DNA from 4 places in the Allobosea sp. BIWAKO-01 genome. Region 4 is predicted to be linked to each of the others. Evidence: predicted binding sites of a transcription regulator. Region 4 holds the regulator's gene; each other region holds the start of a gene.
What was found. The regulator PhoB, encoded in region 4, activates phosphate uptake and scavenging genes when phosphate is short. The targets are predictions, from matches to a motif close to TGTCATNNANCTGTCAT.
Positions count from the first base shown of each region.

Region 1: BIWAKO_RS22295 (alkaline phosphatase) is a predicted target of PhoB. The motif match lies at 1,696-1,712, and genes of this name have one in related genera.
Region 2: BIWAKO_RS20400 (CorA family divalent cation transporter) is a predicted target of PhoB. The motif match lies at 1,966-1,982, and genes of this name have one in related genera.
Region 3: ppk2 (polyphosphate kinase 2) is a predicted target of PhoB. The motif match lies at 1,539-1,555, and genes of this name have one in related genera.

Region 1 is NZ_BCQA01000001.1:4,761,507-4,766,067, reverse strand. It holds gene BIWAKO_RS22305 (AraC family transcriptional regulator) at 1-610, opposite strand, end outside; gene BIWAKO_RS22300 (SDR family NAD(P)-dependent oxidoreductase) at 715-1,488, shown strand; gene BIWAKO_RS22295 (alkaline phosphatase) at 1,770-3,515, shown strand; gene BIWAKO_RS22290 (hypothetical protein) at 3,560-4,024, shown strand; gene BIWAKO_RS22285 (ABC transporter ATP-binding protein) at 4,059-4,561, shown strand, end outside.
Region 2 is NZ_BCQA01000001.1:4,352,288-4,356,848, reverse strand. It holds gene BIWAKO_RS20410 (glycoside hydrolase family 25 protein) at 1-868, shown strand, start outside; gene BIWAKO_RS20405 (glycoside hydrolase family 25 protein) at 977-1,945, shown strand; gene BIWAKO_RS20400 (CorA family divalent cation transporter) at 2,051-3,046, shown strand; gene dmeF (CDF family Co(II)/Ni(II) efflux transporter DmeF) at 3,071-4,051, opposite strand; gene BIWAKO_RS20390 (metal-sensing transcriptional repressor) at 4,071-4,337, opposite strand; gene BIWAKO_RS20385 (isovaleryl-CoA dehydrogenase) at 4,550-4,561, shown strand, end outside.
Region 3 is NZ_BCQA01000001.1:5,814,714-5,819,274, reverse strand. It holds gene BIWAKO_RS27090 (MltF family protein) at 1-1,418, opposite strand, end outside; gene ppk2 (polyphosphate kinase 2) at 1,700-2,599, shown strand; gene BIWAKO_RS27080 (GNAT family N-acetyltransferase) at 2,704-3,267, opposite strand; gene BIWAKO_RS27075 (Orn/Lys/Arg family decarboxylase) at 3,294-4,561, opposite strand, start outside.
Region 4 is NZ_BCQA01000001.1:1,663,034-1,667,594, reverse strand. It holds gene pstB (phosphate ABC transporter ATP-binding protein PstB) at 1-439, shown strand, start outside; gene phoU (phosphate signaling complex protein PhoU) at 488-1,207, shown strand; gene phoB (phosphate regulon transcriptional regulator PhoB) at 1,241-1,939, shown strand; gene BIWAKO_RS07670 (YnfA family protein) at 2,044-2,364, opposite strand; gene BIWAKO_RS07665 (TIGR03862 family flavoprotein) at 2,439-3,656, shown strand; gene greA (transcription elongation factor GreA) at 3,666-4,133, opposite strand.

The sequences.
Region 1 (4,561 bases), 3.1 Mb from region 4:
GCGGATCGGCGAGCCCCGACAGAAGCCCTGGCCGCGCCGCTGCGCCTGCGCGCTCTGCGTGGAAGCGGAGCGCCTCCACGAGCAGGACCTCGATCAGCCTGTCGACCACGAGGTCGCGTCCCGGCCGGTTGGCGAGCGCTTCCTCGGTGATCAGGTCGATCATCCTGGCGAGGCGCTCCGCCGCCGGATCGGTCGCCTGGATATGGACGAGGCCCGGCAACAGGCCGGCGAACAGGCCGCGATTGCCGGGTTCCAGCTGAAAGTAGCCGCCAAGCTGCTTGAACTCAGCCTCGCGCTCCGCGTCGCCGTGCCGGACGTCGCCGGCTCCCCGGGCAACCGCTTCGTCAGCATCAAACGGAAGGGGCTCGACCTCCATGTCGCTGGCGATCGTGAACCCTGGGACCGCCGGCATCAGGACGAAGTCGCCTCGGGCCAGCCGACGGGGTTCATCACCGTCGACGGCGAGCCAACAGCCCCCGGCTACCACTAGGCCGAAACCGGCATAGTCCATGCGCGAATATCGCACGCCCCAGCGTCCAGCCCCCTGAATCATCTTCGTCCCCGCCGCGCGAGGGCGAAGCAAGGCGATCACATCGGCGAGCGGTTCCATAGCTTTGGACGACCCGTAATGAATCTTGGATGATGCATTATAGATCATCCTGCATCTCTGACCTAGGTCTTCGCCATCGCAACAGACCTGCAAGGAGACCTCCCATGCGCAAGATCGCCATCATCACCGGCGCCAGCTCGGGTATCGGCGCTGCAACGGCCGTCGCGCTCGCTGACCGCGGCGTCGATTCCATCGTCACCTACAACAGCCACGAGGATCGCGTGCGCGATGTGGTCGAGGCCGCGAGGCAAAGGGGCGCCCGGGCGGTACCCCTGCACCTGGACATTGGGCGCAGCGACAGCTTCGCGGCATTCCGGGATGAGGCAAAGGCAGTGCTGCAGCGCGAATGGAACGCAGGCTGCTTCGACTACCTCGTCAACAATGCCGGATTCGGACAGATGGCCCTGTTCGAGGACACCAGCGAGGAGCTCTTCGACTCCTTCATGCGGGTGCTGTTCAAGGGACCCTATTTTCTGACGCAGGCTCTGCTTTCTGTGCTTGCTGACGGCGGTGCCATCGTCAATGTGACGAGCAATTCCACCCTTCAGAGCGGCATGGAGCCGGGCTATTCCGCCTATGCATCGATGAAGGGCGGCCTGACCGTCCTCACCCGCTACATGGCCAAGGAGTTCGGCCGCCGCGGCATCCGCGTGAACGCCGTTGCGCCGGGCGCCACCAGGACCCGGATCGGCGACGATGCGTTCGACCGACATCCGGAGTTCATTCAGTCGATCGTCGAGAAGACCGGGTTGGGGCGTCTCGGAGAAGCAAGCGATGTGGGCGCCGTGATCGCAGCCGTGCTCTCGGATGAATTCCGACGGGTAACCGGACAGTCCATCGAAGCGTCCGGTGGCGCCAGGTTGTCCTTCGCCTGCTGAGGCGAAACCCCAGCGCCTCCTGAGGCGAGCCGCGATCCCCTCTTGGTGTGGCTCGCGCTGCGAGCCAAACGATCCTCGTTCCCCGGGAAGCCGGGCAGCCGCCCCCGCTCCCTGGGAGCGCCTCGGTCCGGCTGGCCGTCCCCGGGGTGCCCTGTTGATATTGGGGAAGGCGTGGTCGGATAGTACTCTGCGCAACAACACGCAGGCTGTCGCCATCCTGTCATGTCCAGCTGCAACTAGCTCACCCCATCCAAGGGATCGCGGATTATCGGAGGTTGGGGATGCAACTGAGAACGCTTTGGCATGCGGTAGCAATTGGCAGCGCCTTCGCTGCGACCCCGGTCGCCGCGCAGACGATCTATCCCATCAACCGTGCCGAAATCCTCGAGGGCTCGCGCTTCGACTTCAAGGTCGAGTTCCCGAACGCGCCGACCTCGGCCGACGTCGCGGTCACGATCAACGGCAAGCCGGCCGCCGAAATCTTCGGCAAGGGCACGACCTTCACGCAGAACGAAGAGGGCCAGAAGCATTCCGCGCTGTGGCTGCGTGGCGCGACGCTTCCGGCGGGCAATTATACCGTCGAGGCGACGCAGGGAACCAACAAGGCGACGGTCAAATGGGAGGTCTTCGCCACCACCCAGCCGCGCCGCGCCAAGAACGTCATCCTCTTCATCGGTGACGGCATGTCGGTCGCCAACCGCACCGCGGCCCGCATTCTCTCCAAGGGCTGGGACGAAGGTCGCTACAATGGCGAGCTCGCCATGGACGACATGTCCAACATGGCGCTGATCTCGACCTCGGGCACCGACTCGATCGTGACTGACAGCGCCAATGCGGCCCATGCCTACACCACCGGCCATAAATCCTGCGTCAACGCGCTCGGTGTCTACTGCGCCAAGAACGCCCTGACGCTCGACCATCCCAAGGTCGAGACCATCGCCGAAGTGATCAAGCGTCGCGGCAAGATGGCGATCGGCGTCGTCACCAACTCGGAAATCGAGGACGCGACCCCGGCTTCGATGGTGGCCCACACCCGACGCCGCTCGGATTTCAACGACATCGTCAAGATGTTCCACGATGTGCAGCCCGACGTGATCATGGGCGGCGGCTCCCCGAACTTCCTGCCCAAGACGACCCCGGGTTCGAAGCGGACCGATGAGCTCGACTTCATCGCCAGGTTCAAGGAGGCCGGCTACACGCTCGCGACCACCAAGACGGAAATGAACGCTGCCGTCGCGGCCGGCTCGAAGAAGCTGCTCGGCCTCTACAACACCGGTAACATCGACGGCGCGTTCGATCTGCGGTTGACCAGGAAGGGCACGGTTTCGAAGTTCCCCGACCAGCCGGACGTGGTCGAGCAGACCAAGGCTGCGCTCGACCTGCTCAAGGGCAATGAGGACGGGTTCTTCCTGATGGTCGAGTCGGCCCGCATCGACAAGTACAGCCATTCGCTCGACTGGGAGCGTTCGGTGTTCGATACCATCATGCTCGACAACGCGGTGAAGGTGGCGAAGGACTTCGCCGGCGACCGCAACGACACCCTGATCATCGTGGTGCCCGATCACGCCCACCCGATCTCGATCATCGGCACCTATGACGACGACCGTCCGGGCCAGCTCCTGCGCGACAAGCTCGGCGTCTATGCCGACTCCGTGCCGCCGAATTACGGCCCGCTCGACGCTGACGGCTACCCCACTAAGGTCGACACCTCGCGCCGCCTCGCGGTGGTCTATGGCAGCTATCCCGATACCTGCGACACCGGCCGCCCGGACATGACCGGCGAACGCGTGCCCGCGGTCAAGGGCCCGGACGGCAAGACCAATATCGCGAACGAAAAGGATTGCACCGGCCCGCTGGCCGCGCGCCGGACAGGCAACCTGCCCTTCGACGCCAATAGCGGCGTCCACGCCGCCGACGACGTGATCCTGACCGCGATGGGCCCGGGCGCCGAGAAGTTTCGCGGCCATAAGCCCAACACCTATGTCTTCCGCGTCATGGCGGAAGCGCTGGCGCTGGGCGGCGAGTAAGTCAGGCGGCAAGTAAGCCGGCGACCCGCCGACAGGGACGAGCGATGCAACGGCAACGCCACGAGATGCTGACCACCCGCCGCGTGACCCTCATGGGTCTCGCGGTGGCCCTGCTTTGCAGGGAGGCCCGTGCGGCGGAGCCCGCCACGATCGCCTTCGACGGCCTCTACAAATCCTTCGGCGTGCTCGGCTTCCAGTTTTCCGACCGCGTCACGTCCCTGCGCGGACAGGAGGTGCGCCTGACCGGCTACATGGCGCCGCCACTGAAGCCGGAAAGCCATTTCTTCGTGCTCACGCGCGAGCCGCTGGCGATCTGCCCGTTCTGTCAATCGGATGCCGACTGGCCGGTCGACATCGTCGTCGTCTTCATGAAGGAGATCACGCCGATGGTCAGCGCCGGCCGCAAGGTCGTCGTGTCCGGTCGGTTGGAGATTGGCTCGGCCACGGACCCGGAAACCGGCTTCGTCAGCCAGATCAGACTCGTCGATGCCCGCTTCACACTCGCCTGAACGACCCGCCGCTCGGATATTGCGGCTTTCAGACGTGACGCTCGACCATCGCGGTGGCGACGGGCGCCCTTTCCGCGTGCTGGACATTCCCGAACTCACAGTGCCTTCCGGCGCTCATATCGGTTTGCGCGGTCCCTCGGGCTCAGGCAAGACCTCGCTTCTGCACCTGATTGCCGGACTGATCGTGCCGAGCACGGGCAAGGTCTCATGGGGTGAGACGGAGATCTCCTCCCTGTCACCTGGCAATCGCGACCGCTGGCGCCTCTCGGCGCTCGGCTTCATCTTCCAGGATTTCCACCTGATCCCGGAACTCGACATCCTTGCCAATATCACGCTGCCCTCGACCTTCTCATCCTGGAGGATTGGCCCGGCCGAACGGGAGCATGCCGAGACCGTCGCCGCGCGCATGGGGCTCACTGACCTGCGCCGCCGGACGGGCATTCTGTCACGTGGCGAGCAGCAGCGGGTCGCGATTGCCCGCGCGGTTTGCCGGCGGCCTGCCATGATCCTCGCCGACGAACCCACGGCCAGTCTGGA
Region 2 (4,561 bases), 2.7 Mb from region 4:
CTGCGTGGCTTTTGAGGGCCGATATCCGCAGAAGGGCGATGCCCGGCCGCATCCCGGCGTCGCGAGCGCCCTGAACTATCCCGTCCAGGGTATCGATATCTCGCGCTGGCAGGGCGAGATCGACTGGGCAGCTGTCAAGGGAGCCGGTACCCGCTTCGTCTACATGAAGGCGACAGAGGGCGGCGACCACATCGACCCCTCCTTTCTGCGCAACTGGGAAGGCGCGCGCCGGGCCGGCGTGCCGCGCGGAGCCTACCACTTCGTCTTCTGGTGCCGCCCCGCCCATGAGCAGGCGGTCTGGTTCAAGCAGCACATCCCGAACGACCCCGGCGCCTTGCCGCCGGTGCTCGATGTCGAGTGGAACGGCCATTCCAAGACCTGCCCGCAGAAGATCGACCGCTCGCTGGCACTGGAGAAGATCCAGCTGATGCTGACCGAGCTCGAGCAGCTCACCGGCAAGAAGCCGATCATCTATACCGACATCACCTTCCACAAGGACGTGCTGGAAGGGCAGTTCAACGATTATCCCTACTGGATCCGCTCGACGGCAGCGAAGCCCGAGACGCGCTACGAGAACCGCCCCTGGGCCTTCTGGCAATTCACCACGACCGGCCGCGTGCCCGGCATCAGGGGCGATGTCGACCGCAACGCATTCTTCGGCGACGAAGAGCAGTTCATCGGCTGGATCAACGGCGAGTTCGACATCGGCCGGAGGCAGTGGACCAAGCGGCGCGCCTCTCCGGCGCAACCCAGCCCCAGCATCGTCAATGATCCGGAATTCGAGCCTCCGGTCAGCCAGGCTCCGCCCACCCCGGTCATCCCCGGCGCGTTGCAGCCGGTGCCGTCCTCGCTGCAGATCGGCGGATAGCAGGCCCGCCGGTTAACCAACCCTGAAATCATCCGCTCGCATCCGAGCGAACGCTTACCGCGCCTTAACCACGACTACCGCACCACTGTTTGCATGCAGGAGGGGCGGATGCCGGCGCGTATGAAGACCGATTACAAGGGACTGCGGTGCTTTCTTGCAGTTCTCGGCCTTGCACTCGGCTGCTCCGGCCCTGCCCTCGCGCTCTATCCCAAGAAGGGCGACGCCTCGCCCCATCACGGCGTCCGCGATGCACGCCGCCAGGCTATCCAGGGCATCGACATCTCGCGCTGGCAGGGCGAGATCGACTGGGCCAAGGTCAAGGATGCCGGCACCCGCTTTGCCTTCATCAAGTCGACCGAGGGTGGCGACCACCTCGACCCTAACTTCCGCAAGAACTGGGAGGGGGCGAAGAAGGCCGGCGTAGCGCGCGGCGCCTACCATTTCGTGTATTGGTGCCGCCCGGCCAAGGACCAGGTGCGCTGGTTCAAGCGCCATATCCCGAAGGACCCGGATGCCCTGCCGCCTGTGCTCGATGTCGAATGGAACGGCGAGTCGGAGAACTGCGGCAAGAAGATCCCGCGCGAGAAGGCGCTCGCCAAGATCAGCGAGATGCTGAAGGGCCTGCAGGAACACACTGGCAAGAAGCCGATCATCTATACCGACATCACCTTCCACGAGGATGTGCTGGAAGGCGAGTTCAACGATCATCCCTACTGGCTGCGCTCGACCGCGGCCCCGCTGCGCCACCGCTATGAGCGCAGCAAATGGGAATTCTGGCAGTTCACCACCACAGGACGCGTGCCCGGCATAACCGGCGACGTCGACCGCAACGCCTTCTTCGGCTCCGAGCGGGAATTCGCGGCCTGGCGCGAGGGCCGTTTCGACATCGGCGCCCGGAAGTGGCGGGGTGGCGAACCGAAAGTGGCCGGCAACCGCGCGCCTGCGACATCGGCCGGCTCCAAGGCTCCTCAGGCTGCCGGCGGCGCGACGCTCAAGATGCTGCCTCCCGCGCGCGTCCCGGGCAAGGCGACCGCCAACCGCGATCCACAAGTGACCGGCTCCCTCGCCCGCGATTGACTTTGCGGCACCCATTGCGCTGTCACGAAGCTGTCATGAGACGCGCGCCCTGATCCCGGGCAGCGCAACCTCTCATGAGAAATCGCCCGCCAGGGCGTGGCCGGAATGCTCCATGATCTGCAATCCCGGGCCGGGTTCGTCTGGGTCTACCATTTTGATTCCGACGGCCGTGCGCATCTCCTTCCTCGCCGCGAGATGCCCGACCTTGCCCTCCCCGAGGCCGAGTTCGTCTGGATCCATCTCGATCTCGTGCATGGCCGCGCCAAGCAATGGGTCGCCGATTGCACCGCCCTGCCCGCCGAGGCGCAGACCCTGTTCCTGACCCAGGACGATCATCAGCGCCTCCATCACAATCGCGATTTTGCCTGGGGCATTACCTTCGACCAGATCCGCGAGGTCGACAGCCCCGCCGACGAAATGGGCATGCTGCACTGGATCATCGCCGACCGGTTCCTGCTGACAGGTCGACGACAGGCCATGCAGGCGACGCGTCTGACGCGCGACGCATTGGAGGGCGGCTACCGGGCGAGCTCGCCGGTGATGCTGTTCGAGCGCATCATCGAGTTCGTCATCGAGGATGTGGCCGAAGCGGTGATGCAACTGACAGAGGACACCGACTCGATCGAGGATCATGTCATCGACGAGCGCGTGAGCGACGAGGCGCGCCGGTTAGGGTTGATCCGCCGGCGGACGGTGAGGCTGCACCGCCAGCTCAACGGCCTGCATCAGCTCTTCCGTCGCTTCTCCGAGAATGCCTCGACGCGGGCTGCGCCAGAGACCGTGAAGAGCGCCGCAAGCCGCCTGCTGCAGCGCGTCGACACCATGCTGACCGACGTCCAGATCGTGCAGCAACGCGCCCGCCTGCTGCAGGACGAGATTGCCTCGCGCCTGACTGCCCAGACCAACAGCCATCTCTATGTGCTCTCGATCCTGACCGCGACGCTGATGCCGGCAACGCTGATCACCGGCCTGTTCGGCGTCAACACCAAAGGCCTGCCCTTCCTCGAGAACGAATGGGGCTTCGTCTATGTCGTGATCCTGTGCGCACTGGCGGCTCTCAGCGTGTATCTGCTGCTCAAGCGCCGCGACATGATCCACTGAGCCCCGGGGCGGGCTCCTGATGCCTCACAGCGCGGCGACCCGCGGGTTCACCTCGACGGTGACATGGGACAGCATCGGCAGCCCGGCGAGTAGCGCCTTGTACGCTGCGGGCGGCTTCGGATGGGTGGCCACGACCGAGACGATCGCCGAGCAATGCCCCGGCCCGACCTGCCAGAGATGCAGGTCTGCGACCTCCGCGCCTTCGGCGGTGAGCCGCGCCTCGATCCCGGCGGCGAGAGCCTTATCGGGCACAGTGTCGAGCAGCACCGCTCCCGAAGCGCGCAGCAATCCGAACGACCAATGTGCGATCACCAACGCACCGACGATGCCCATCGCCGGGTCGAGCCAGACCCAGCCATAAAGGCTGCCGCCGAGCAGCGCGACGATTGCAAGCACGGAGGTGAAAGCATCCGCCAGCACGTGCAGATAGGCCGCCTGCAGATTATGATCCCGCCCACTCCCGGCGTTGTGGTCATGATGGTGATCGTGGTCCGCGCCACCATGGGCATGATGGTGATGGTGATGCGCAGGGCCATGGTCATGTCCGTGCTCGCCCTTCAGCAACCAGGCACTGGCGAGATTGACCGCAAGGCCCAGAACCGCGACGGCAATCGCCTGCCCGAAGACGATCGGCACCGGCTGGACGAGCCGCATCACCGATTCCCAGCCGATGAAGAGAGCGACCAGCGCCAGGACGAGCGCGCTTGCGAAAGCCGCGAGATCGCCGAGCTTGCCGGTGCCGAAGCTGAAACGTGGGTCGCGGGCATGGCGCCGCGCAAAGCGATAGGCGAGAGCCGCGATCAGCAACGCCGCCGCATGGGTCGACATGTGCCAGCCATCGGCGACGAGCGCCATTGAACCGAACAGCGTACCGGCGACGATCTCGCCGACCATCATGATCGTGGTCAGCGCAATGACGATCCAGGTGCGCCGCTCGTTCTCCTGATGATCGGAGCCGAGGAAGACATGCTCGTGACGCAGCGTCAGGCTGGCCAGTTCGGACATGGCAGGAACTCCGGTTGGTTCAAAGATACTTGGTCAGCGCCTTCAGGCTCTCGATCGAGCGCCGCGTCTCGGGTGTCTGCGTGCCTGTCGTCTCGAACAGGTGATGGTCGATATGGTCGAAGATCAGCAGCATCTTGACCTTCTCCAGCGCCTTTTCGACCGCCTGGAGCTGCTGCACCACCTCCGGCACCTCGCGCCCTCCCCCGAGCATCTTCACGACGGTGTCGAGATGGCCCTGCGCCCGGCGCAGCCGTTTGACGATATCGGGATCATGTACGTGGCTCATGTTCATATCCTATCCAGGGGGATAGGATATGTAAATCGAGTGTCGACGCTCCCGCCCCTCTCCGCTGCCGGCAGCGAGCGGCATGGCAGATCACCCGCCGGTGTGGCCACGCCCATCCGGGAGATCGCGCTGGAACAGCCTGACAGGGCCGCAAAGCGCGCTATAACGCTGCAAAGCCGTGCCCCATGCGCGGCGTCTTCCGGGAGGCCACCATGCTCGCCAAC
Region 3 (4,561 bases), 4.2 Mb from region 4:
TGCTGCTCGCGCTCGAGCATCAGCGAATAGGCGATGAAGTATTTGTAGATGTTGCTGACATACTGGACGGTCTCGCGGCCCACGACCTGGGCGGCGGCATGTTCGACATTGTCGAACCAGATAGTGGGGTTCAGCCCCTTCTCGCGGGCTATGCGCCGGAATTTCCGCAGGTTGCCCGGCCCGGCATTATAGGCCGCGAAGGCGAAGAGCACGCGATTGCGTGCATCGACGGCAGCATCCCTGACGATATAGGTCTCGGTGATGTGCCGCATATAGGCGGCCCCGGCCTGGATATTCCTGGCGGCGTCCTTGTCGACGCCTTCGATACTGATCGGCGGTGCCGCAGCGGTCTTCGGCATCAGCTGCATCACGCCGACGGCACCGCGGCGGCTGCGACGGCTCTGGTCGAGCTGCGACTCCTGATAGCCCTGCGCCATCAGCATCAGCCAGTCGAAGCGATAAGCTTCGCCCTGGCTCTTGAACTGGGCAACGAGCTCGCGGAAGCGCTTCTCGTCCTCCGGCGCATAGGCATTCCTGACGATCCGGTCGCTGCCATAGTAGCGGCGCCCGACATCATTGCCGAACGCGGTCCCCAGCCGATGCTCCTTGATGAAGGCAGCGAGTTCCTCGCGCAGGAGCGGGCTGTTCTTGCGCATGGCCCAGGCGATCGAACCATCTTCGTTGATCGCGAGATCGGGGCGCACCGAGAGACCCTTGTAGACTTTCGACCAGAGGGAGGCCTTGTGGTCGTCGACGATCGCGAAGGGCAGCAATCCGGCGCTGACCATCTCGAGGATATCCTCATCCTCGAGATTGGGGTCGGAGGGTTTCAGGGTGATGGCCTTGAGGCCGCGCCCCTCGAACGCCTTGCTCAGCGCGCGCAGATGCGTCGCATAGCTGCTGTCGGCCCGGACATAGATCTCCCGCCCGGCCAGATCGTCGATGCCCTTGAGTTCGGGGGCGGCCGGACCGGTCACCACGATCTCCCTGGCCCTCGTCGTCCAGGGATCGGCAAAATCGACCTCCGCCTGTCTTTCGGGCGTGATCGTCAGGTTGCCGGCCACGATATCGCCGCGTCCTGCATTCAGCGCGTGCAGGAGGTCTTCGCGCGGGACGGGCACGAATCCGACCCTGATGGTCAGGGCCTTCGCCTTGTGGCGCGCGTTCAGCCACGCCTCGAAGCGTTGCCCGATCTCGGCGACGACGCCGTATTGGCGCCCGCGATCGATGAAATAGAGCGACTTGCTGTAGGGGACGAGCAGCCGCACGACGCGGCGCTCCTGCATGCCGTCGAAATCGCCCGTCCAGGTTTTCAGCTGCGGAAGCGTCGCCACCGGTGCTGCCGGGCGCCTGGTTTGGGCCATCGTTGGGGCAAGCGACGCGAGAAAGACGAGCCAGGCCAGCAGGTATCCACGCATCGCGCCCTCCGGATATCGGTCTCGATGACATCAGAGGCAAAGAACAGGATGCCGTAAACCAGGAATTCTGGCCCGTTCCCCGTACGGCTATGCTCCGCCTGAGAAACCGCAGGGCATGTGGGTCATCGCAGCGTCACTTTAGCCGGCGAGACTGCTGCGGCAGGCGAGGGGCGCACAAGAATTTCGGCTGCGGATGGCGTGGATTTGATCCCCGCAAGACCGCGGTCTCCTGGTGCGTCCGTACCTCATTTGTCAAAACGCATGTCGAAGGTTTGCAGCTCATGACAATCGATCTGGACCGGATCAAAGCGGAGATCGCCGACAGCTTCGACGAGGAGCTGGAGCTGCAGCTTGAGGAGGATCGGCTCAACGAACTTGTCTCCGAGGGGCTGGGCTCAGGAGGTCCGACGCTGGACCGGAAGGTCTATTTCCGGGAGCTGTTCAACCTGCAGCACGAACTCGTGCGGCTTCAGGACTGGATCCAGTACAAGAAGCTCAAGGTTGTCGTGCTCTTCGAAGGGCGCGACTCTGCCGGCAAGGGCGGCGCGATCAAACGCGTCACGCAGCGGCTCAATCCGCGGATCTGCCGTGTCGTGGCGTTGCCGGCGCCGACCGAGCGCGAGCGCCACCAATGGTATTTCCAGCGCTATGTGCCGCATCTGCCGACGGCTGGCGAAATGGTGCTGTTCGACCGCAGCTGGTACAACCGCGCCGGGGTCGAGCGGGTCATGGGGTTCTGCTCGCAGGAAGAGCTGGAGGAGTTCTTCCGCTCCGTTCCGGATTTCGAGCACATGCTGGTGCGCTCCGGCATCATCCTGATCAAATACTGGTTCTCCATCACCGACGAGGAGCAGGAATTCCGCTTCCGCATGCGGATCGCCGATCCACTGAAGCAGTGGAAGCTCTCGCCAATGGACATGGAGAGCCGCGTTCATTGGGAGGACTATACTCGCGCCAAGGAGGAGATGTTCGATCGCACCCACACGGAGCACGCACCGTGGTGGGTGGTTCAGGCGGTCGACAAGAAGCGGGCCCGGCTCAACTGCATCGCACATCTGCTCAGCCAGATACCCTATGAAACCGTGCCGAAGCAGGACATCACCTTGCCGGAGCGGGTGCGCCATCCCGACTACACCCGAAACGCCGTTCCGCCGGAGCTCTACGTCCCGGAGGCCTACTGACGGTCGTCCGTGGGGCGGCTGACCGGAGGATCTGGCCGCGATGCGAGCCGACGGATCGCGGTGGCGGACCGTCGCGGCCCAGCTTGAAACGCCAGGCGCGCAGTTCAGGTCGGCGAGGCCGTGCCGTTTGGCGTCGCCGGCAAGGTGGCGCCAGCGCCGAGCGATCGCTGCACCATGACGCTGTCGGACCATTTGCCATAGCGATAGGCGACGCCCGGCAGCAGACCGACCCTGGCGAACGCGAAGCGCTCGTGCAGGGCAAGCGAGGCAGTGTTCTCGGCGTCGATATAGCCGATCATCTGCCTGAAACCCGCAGCCGCACAGGCGTCGATCAGCGCTTGCATCAGCAGGCGCCCGATCCCCCGTCCGAGATGGTCGTGGTGGACATAGATCGAATGCTTGACGGTGAAGCGATAGGCCGGGCGCTTGCGGAACAGGACGACATAGGCATAGCCGACGATCTCCCCTCCCAAGGTCGCGACCAGATGCGGCAGGCGGCGGTTACGCAGGTTCTTGCGCCGGTCGCGCAGATCGTCCGGCTGCGGCGTGCCGCTGTCCTCGACCCCGGCCTCGATGCCGCGCCGGATATGTCGGCGATAGATTGCCAGCATCGGCTCGACATCGGCGTCGCGCGACGGGCGGATGATGATCGGGATTTCGTTCTGCATGGCGTGTCGCTGCCGGTCCGCTGATCTTAACCCTGGGCCTGTTCGCTCACGACATAGGTGTGGAGCCGCACCCGCCCGGTGGCATCGGTCTCGCGATAGATGCCCTGGATCTCGACATCGAAGCCGGGGAAGGCATTGAAACTCGCCTCGAACATCCTGAGGTAGTCGATCATCGGCTGGGCCCGTGCGGTCAGTCGCTCGCCTGGAACGATCGATGCGATGCCTGGCGGGTAGACGACGAAGGGCGTCGTGGCGATGCGCCCGGCAATGGCGTCGATCGGCAGGTAGTCGACATCGTTGCGCACCAGGCAGCGCGCTGCGTCATGAGGCGACATCGCGATCTCCGGCAGGTGCTCGGGCGAGAACTGCCTGGCCTGCAGTCCGCTGACATCCGCCTCGCGGAAGAACCGGTGCATCTCGCCACAGAGATCGCGCAGCCGGACCCCGCCATAGCGCGAAGGCCGGCGTCGGCAGAACTCGGGAATCGCCTCCTCCAGCAGGGCGTTGTCGTCATGCAGCTTCTTGAAGGCGACGAGGCCGCTGATCAGGGTGCCGGCCTTGCTCGCCTCGACGCCCGGCGTCAGCAGGAAGAGCAGCGAGTTGAGGTCGTTCTTCTCGGCGACGATCCGGTTCTCGCGCAGAAACTGGGCGACGACCGGCGCGGGTATGCCGTGTTCGACATAGCTGCCGGTCGCGCGGTCGAAGCCCGGCGTCAGCAGCGTCAGCTTGTTGGGGTCGGTCATGGCAAAGCCCGGCTCCAGTCCAGGAAAGCCATGCCAGGCCGCCCCCGGCGCGAGCTGCCAATAGGCCGGGTCCAGGGCGAGCTGGTCGGTCGCGACCATCTCCCAGGCGACGTCATGGACCGCACCCTGCCGCGATGCATCGGGAATCGTCACCCGGTCGGGCACGAAGGGCTCGAAGAACCAGCGCCGCTCGGGCCGCGCTTCCTTCTCCTCGAATTCGCGCCGGACGGCCCGGATCTTCTTGCGCAGCTCGATTCCGAGCTTGATCGTATCGTCCCAGAGCACTTCGCCGGAGCGCCCCTTCATCATCTGCGCGCCGACATCCAGCGAGGCGAACAGCGGATAGAAGGGCGAGGTCGAGGCATATTGCATGAAGCTCTCATTGAAGCGTCGATGCTCGACCCGGCGCTTCTGCCCCCGGATGTGCCTGTCCTTGATATGGATCTGCGAGGCCTGGGAGAAGCTCGCCAGTTGCTTGTGCGTCGATTGCGTCGCGATGATGCCGGGCGCGTCAGGCCCGAGATCGGAGAGCCCCATCGCGAAGCGCCCGG
Region 4 (4,561 bases):
ATTCGGCATCCGCCTCTACGAGAAGCCGCCGAAATCCGAGCTCGATGATCGCGTCGAAGGGGCTCTGCGCCGCTCCGCGCTCTGGGACGAGGTCAAGGACAAGCTGAAGACCTCCGGCATGGGCCTGTCCGGCGGCCAGCAGCAGCGCCTCTGCATTGCGCGCACCATTGCCCAGAAGCCGGAAGTCATCCTGTTCGATGAGCCGACCTCGGCACTCGATCCGATCTCGACCGGCAAGATCGAGGACCTGCTCGAGCAGCTCAAGACCGACTTCACCATCGTCATCGTCACCCACAACATGCAGCAGGCGGCGCGCATCTCGCAGTACACCGCCTTCATGTATCTCGGCGAGGTGATCGAATTCGACGCCACCAACACCATCTTCATGAACCCGCACAAGAAGCAGACGCAGGATTACGTCACCGGCCGCTTCGGCTGAACCGGCGCCCAGCCTTCCAACTGCTTTGCCGACAAAGGATACGCCGCGATGACTGATCACATCGTCCGCTCTTATGATGCCGATCTCGAGGGGATCCGCCGCAGCCTGGCCGAGATGGGGGGCATGTCGGAGCGCATGCTCGGCGATTCGACGGTCGCCCTGGTGCGCCGGGATACCGGGCTGGCACAGAAGGTCATCAGCGCCGACCAGCGCCTCGACAATCTGCAGCGCGAGGTCGAGGAGAAGGCGGTGCTCACCATCGCCCGGCGCCAGCCGCTCGCCAACGATCTGCGCGAGCTGATCTCGGCCATCCGCATCGCCGCCGATATCGAGCGCGTCGGCGATCTCGCCAAGAACATCGCCAAGCGCGCAGTCGCCATCTCCGGCCAGTTCCAGCCGCCGTCGCGCGCGGTCGTCGGCCTCGAGCATATGAGCCGCCTGGTTCAGGCCCAGCTCAAGGACGTGCTCGACGCTTACGCCGTCAGCAACGAGCAGAAGGCCATGGAGGTCTGGCGCCGCGACGACGAGATCGACGCGCTCTATACCTCGCTCTTCCGCGAGCTGCTTACCTATATGATGGAAGACCCGCGCAACATCACCTTCTGCACGCATCTCCTGTTCTGCGCCAAGAATGTCGAGCGCATCGGCGACCACACCACCAACATCGCCGAGACGATCCACTATCTCGTTACGGGCGAAGCCTTGGACGCAGCCCGTCCGAAGCTCGACACGACCAATATCCTTCTGGACGCCGCCACCGGTGAGTGACCGGCGCCCGACACCTTTGGGACCGAGTGAGACATGCCTGCACGCATCCTGATCGTTGAGGACGAAGAGCCGCTGACCCTGCTGCTGCGCTACAATCTCGAGGCCGAAGGCTTCGAGGTCGATAGCGTCGCGCGGGGCGACGATGCCGAGCTGCATCTGCGCGATCATACGCCGGACCTCGTGCTGCTCGACTGGATGCTGCCGGGTCTTTCCGGCATCGAGCTCTGCCGGCGGCTGCGGACTCGTCGCGATACCGAGCGGGTGCCGATCATCATGCTCACCGCCCGCGGCGAGGAGACCGAGCGTGTGCGCGGCCTCGCCACCGGGGCCGACGACTATGTCGTCAAGCCGTTCTCGCTGCCCGAGCTGATCGCTCGCATCCAGGCGCTGCTGCGCCGCGCCAAGCCGGGTCATGTCGCCGGCCTGCTGGCTGCCGGCGATCTCGAGCTCGACCGCACCACCCGCCGTGTCCGCCGCTCAGGGAGCGAGCTGCATCTCGGCCCGACCGAGTTCCGCCTGCTCGAGTTCCTGATGCAGGCGCCGGGGCGGGTCTATTCCCGGGCCCAGCTGCTCGACGCGGTCTGGGGCCGCGACGTCTATATCGACGAACGCACCGTCGACGTCCATGTTGGCCGGCTGCGCAAGGCGATCACCCCTGACAACGCCAAGGATCCGCTGCGGACCGTTCGCGGTGCCGGCTACGCCTTCGACGAGACCTTTGCGCGGAGCTGAGACTTGGATCATCGGGTCGGATATCGAATCCGGTCCGATGATCTGATTTTCTATGGCTGCATAGGCTTTCCAGAAAACCGCAATCCACTTTTCGGGCCGATGCCCTAGCGCGGCCCTGCGATGATGATCGCGGCGCCGGCGAGGCAGATCAGCCCGCCGGCAATGTCCCAGCGGTCGGGGCGAAAGCCTTCCACGGCCCAGAGCCAGACGAGCGAACTGACGATGTAAACGCCGCCATAGGCGGCATAGGCCCGTCCGGCGGCTTCGCTCTCCGCCAGGGTCAATAACCAGGCGAACAGGGCGAGCGACACCAGTCCGGGCACGAGCCACCAGACCGGCTTGCCGAGCCGGAGCCAGCCCCAGAACGCGAAACAGCCGGCGATTTCGAGAATGGCTGCGCCGAGATAGGCGGCGATGGTCGGCATGGTTCGTCCCTGTCGGTCGCCCTTGAGGGCGGATCACCCTTGACCGCAGGGCGCGCTGACGGCAAGCCAGACCGATGCCAGCACACCACATTGCCATCATCGGAGCAGGACCCTCCGGGCTGATCGCGGCAGAGCGCCTCGCGGCAGCCGGGGACACCGTCACGATCTACGATCGCATGCCCTCGCCGGCCCGCAAATTCCTGCTGGCCGGGCGCGGCGGATTGAACCTTACCCATTCCGAGCCGCTCGACCGCTTCCTGCCCCGCTATCGCGATGCGCAAGCCTGGCTGGAGCCAGCCATTCGCGCCTTCCCGCCACGAGCCCTGCGCGACTGGGCCGATGCGCTCGGGCAGGATACGTTTGTCGGCAGCAGCGGGCGCGTCTTCCCGCGCGCCATGAAGGCCTCGCCCTTGCTGCGGGCATGGCTGCGCCGGCTCGAAGGACTCGGTGTCAGCTTCGCGCCTGGTCATCGCTGGACCGGCTGGAGCGAGGCGGGTGCTCTGACGTTCCGGAGCCGCGATGGTGCCGATGTCGAGGCGCAGCCGGACGCGACGCTGCTCGCGCTCGGCGGCGCGAGCTGGCCACGGCTGGGTTCGGATGGTGGCTGGGCACCCTTGCTGGCGGCGCGCGGGGTTGCGATTGCGCCGCTGCGCCCGGCCAATGGCGGCTTCACGGTCGATTGGTCCCAGACCATGCGAGAGCGTTTTGCTGGAGTACCGTTGAAGCGCATCGTCCTGAGCTTCGGCGGCCAATCCGTGCCCGGCGAGGCGATGATCGATGCGTCGGGTCTGGAAGGCGGCGCGGTCTATGCACTTTCTGCCCCGATCCGCGAGACGATCCTGCGCGAGGGCAGGGCGGTCATCACCATCGATCTGCGGCCCGATCACGAGGCAGCGCTGCTGGTCCAGCGCCTCGCGCATCGTCGCAAAGGCGTGACGCTGAGCAATCATCTGCGCAAGGCTGCAGGCCTTGCTCCATCCGCGATTGCGCTGCTGCGCGAAGCGGCGAAGGGGCCCCTCCCCGAAGACGCGGAGAGGCTGGCCGCACTCATCAAGGCCGCGCCTCTGGTACTGACCGGTCTCAGGCCGATCGAGCGGGCGATCTCCACCGCCGGTGGCGTCGCCCCCGCCGAGATCGAGGAAGGCTTCATGCTGAATCGCTTGCCCGGTACCTTTGCCGCAGGCGAGATGCTGGATTGGGAGGCGCCGACCGGCGGCTATCTGCTGCAAGCCTGTTTCGCGACCGGAGTCGCAGCTGCAGCAGGGATTCAGGCCTGGCTCGCCCGAAGCTGAACGATCGCCTCAGGCGATCGTGATGATCTCGACCGCCTCTGTGCCGATGCTGACGCTCTCGCCAATGCCCTTGCCCATCAGCGCACTCGCCAACGGCGCGACATAGGGCAGCGTTCCGTGTGCCGGATCGGCCTCGTCCTCGCCGACCAGCCGCCAGTTCTGCGTGCGCCCGTCAGCCCGGCGGATCGTCACTGTCGAGCCGAAGCGGACGATGTCGTGCCTTTCCTGCGCAGGGGCCAGCTTGGCGCTGGCGCGTCGCGCCGTCCAGTAGCGGAACTCGCGTCGCGTCTGAGCGATCTCGGAGCGGTCGCCTCCGGCCAGCGCCGCCGCGTGTTCGTCATGCCAGCGCGCCAGCTGGGCCTCGATCTGTGCGAGCCCCTCAGGCGTCACGAGGTTTGGGTGCGGCGAGACCGGCCGGTCCGGCAGCTCGTCCAGGGTCCCTCTTTCCTCGGCTTCCTTGACGAAGGCGCGAGTCATTCTGGCCTCCTCCTATTGATCTCGGCAAATCCGGCGAACCGGACCAGAGTTTTCAGTGTTACGTCCTCACGACTGCTTGCGATGCAGCGCCAAACCGATGCCGGAATTTGAAGCGGCGATCACTTGGAGATGGGGATCAGGCACTGCCGAAGACAAGACCCGAACAATCTACACCCCCGTGTCCGCCCGCACCATCGAGAGCAGAACCATCGTGGGCTGCCGCTGGCCCGGGATCATGAGCGCAGTCTCGCTCCCCTGAAGGGTGCCGCCGATACCGGAAGAGCGCCGCGCTTGCGTCGGGCATTCCATCGCGGCCACGCTGATACTGAGTTGCGAGACCCGAAGGCGATCGTCCGGGAGACGGGTGGGCAACGGCGATCGTTGCGCGCGAATGCCTCGATTGACTGACGCATAGCCCAATGATTATG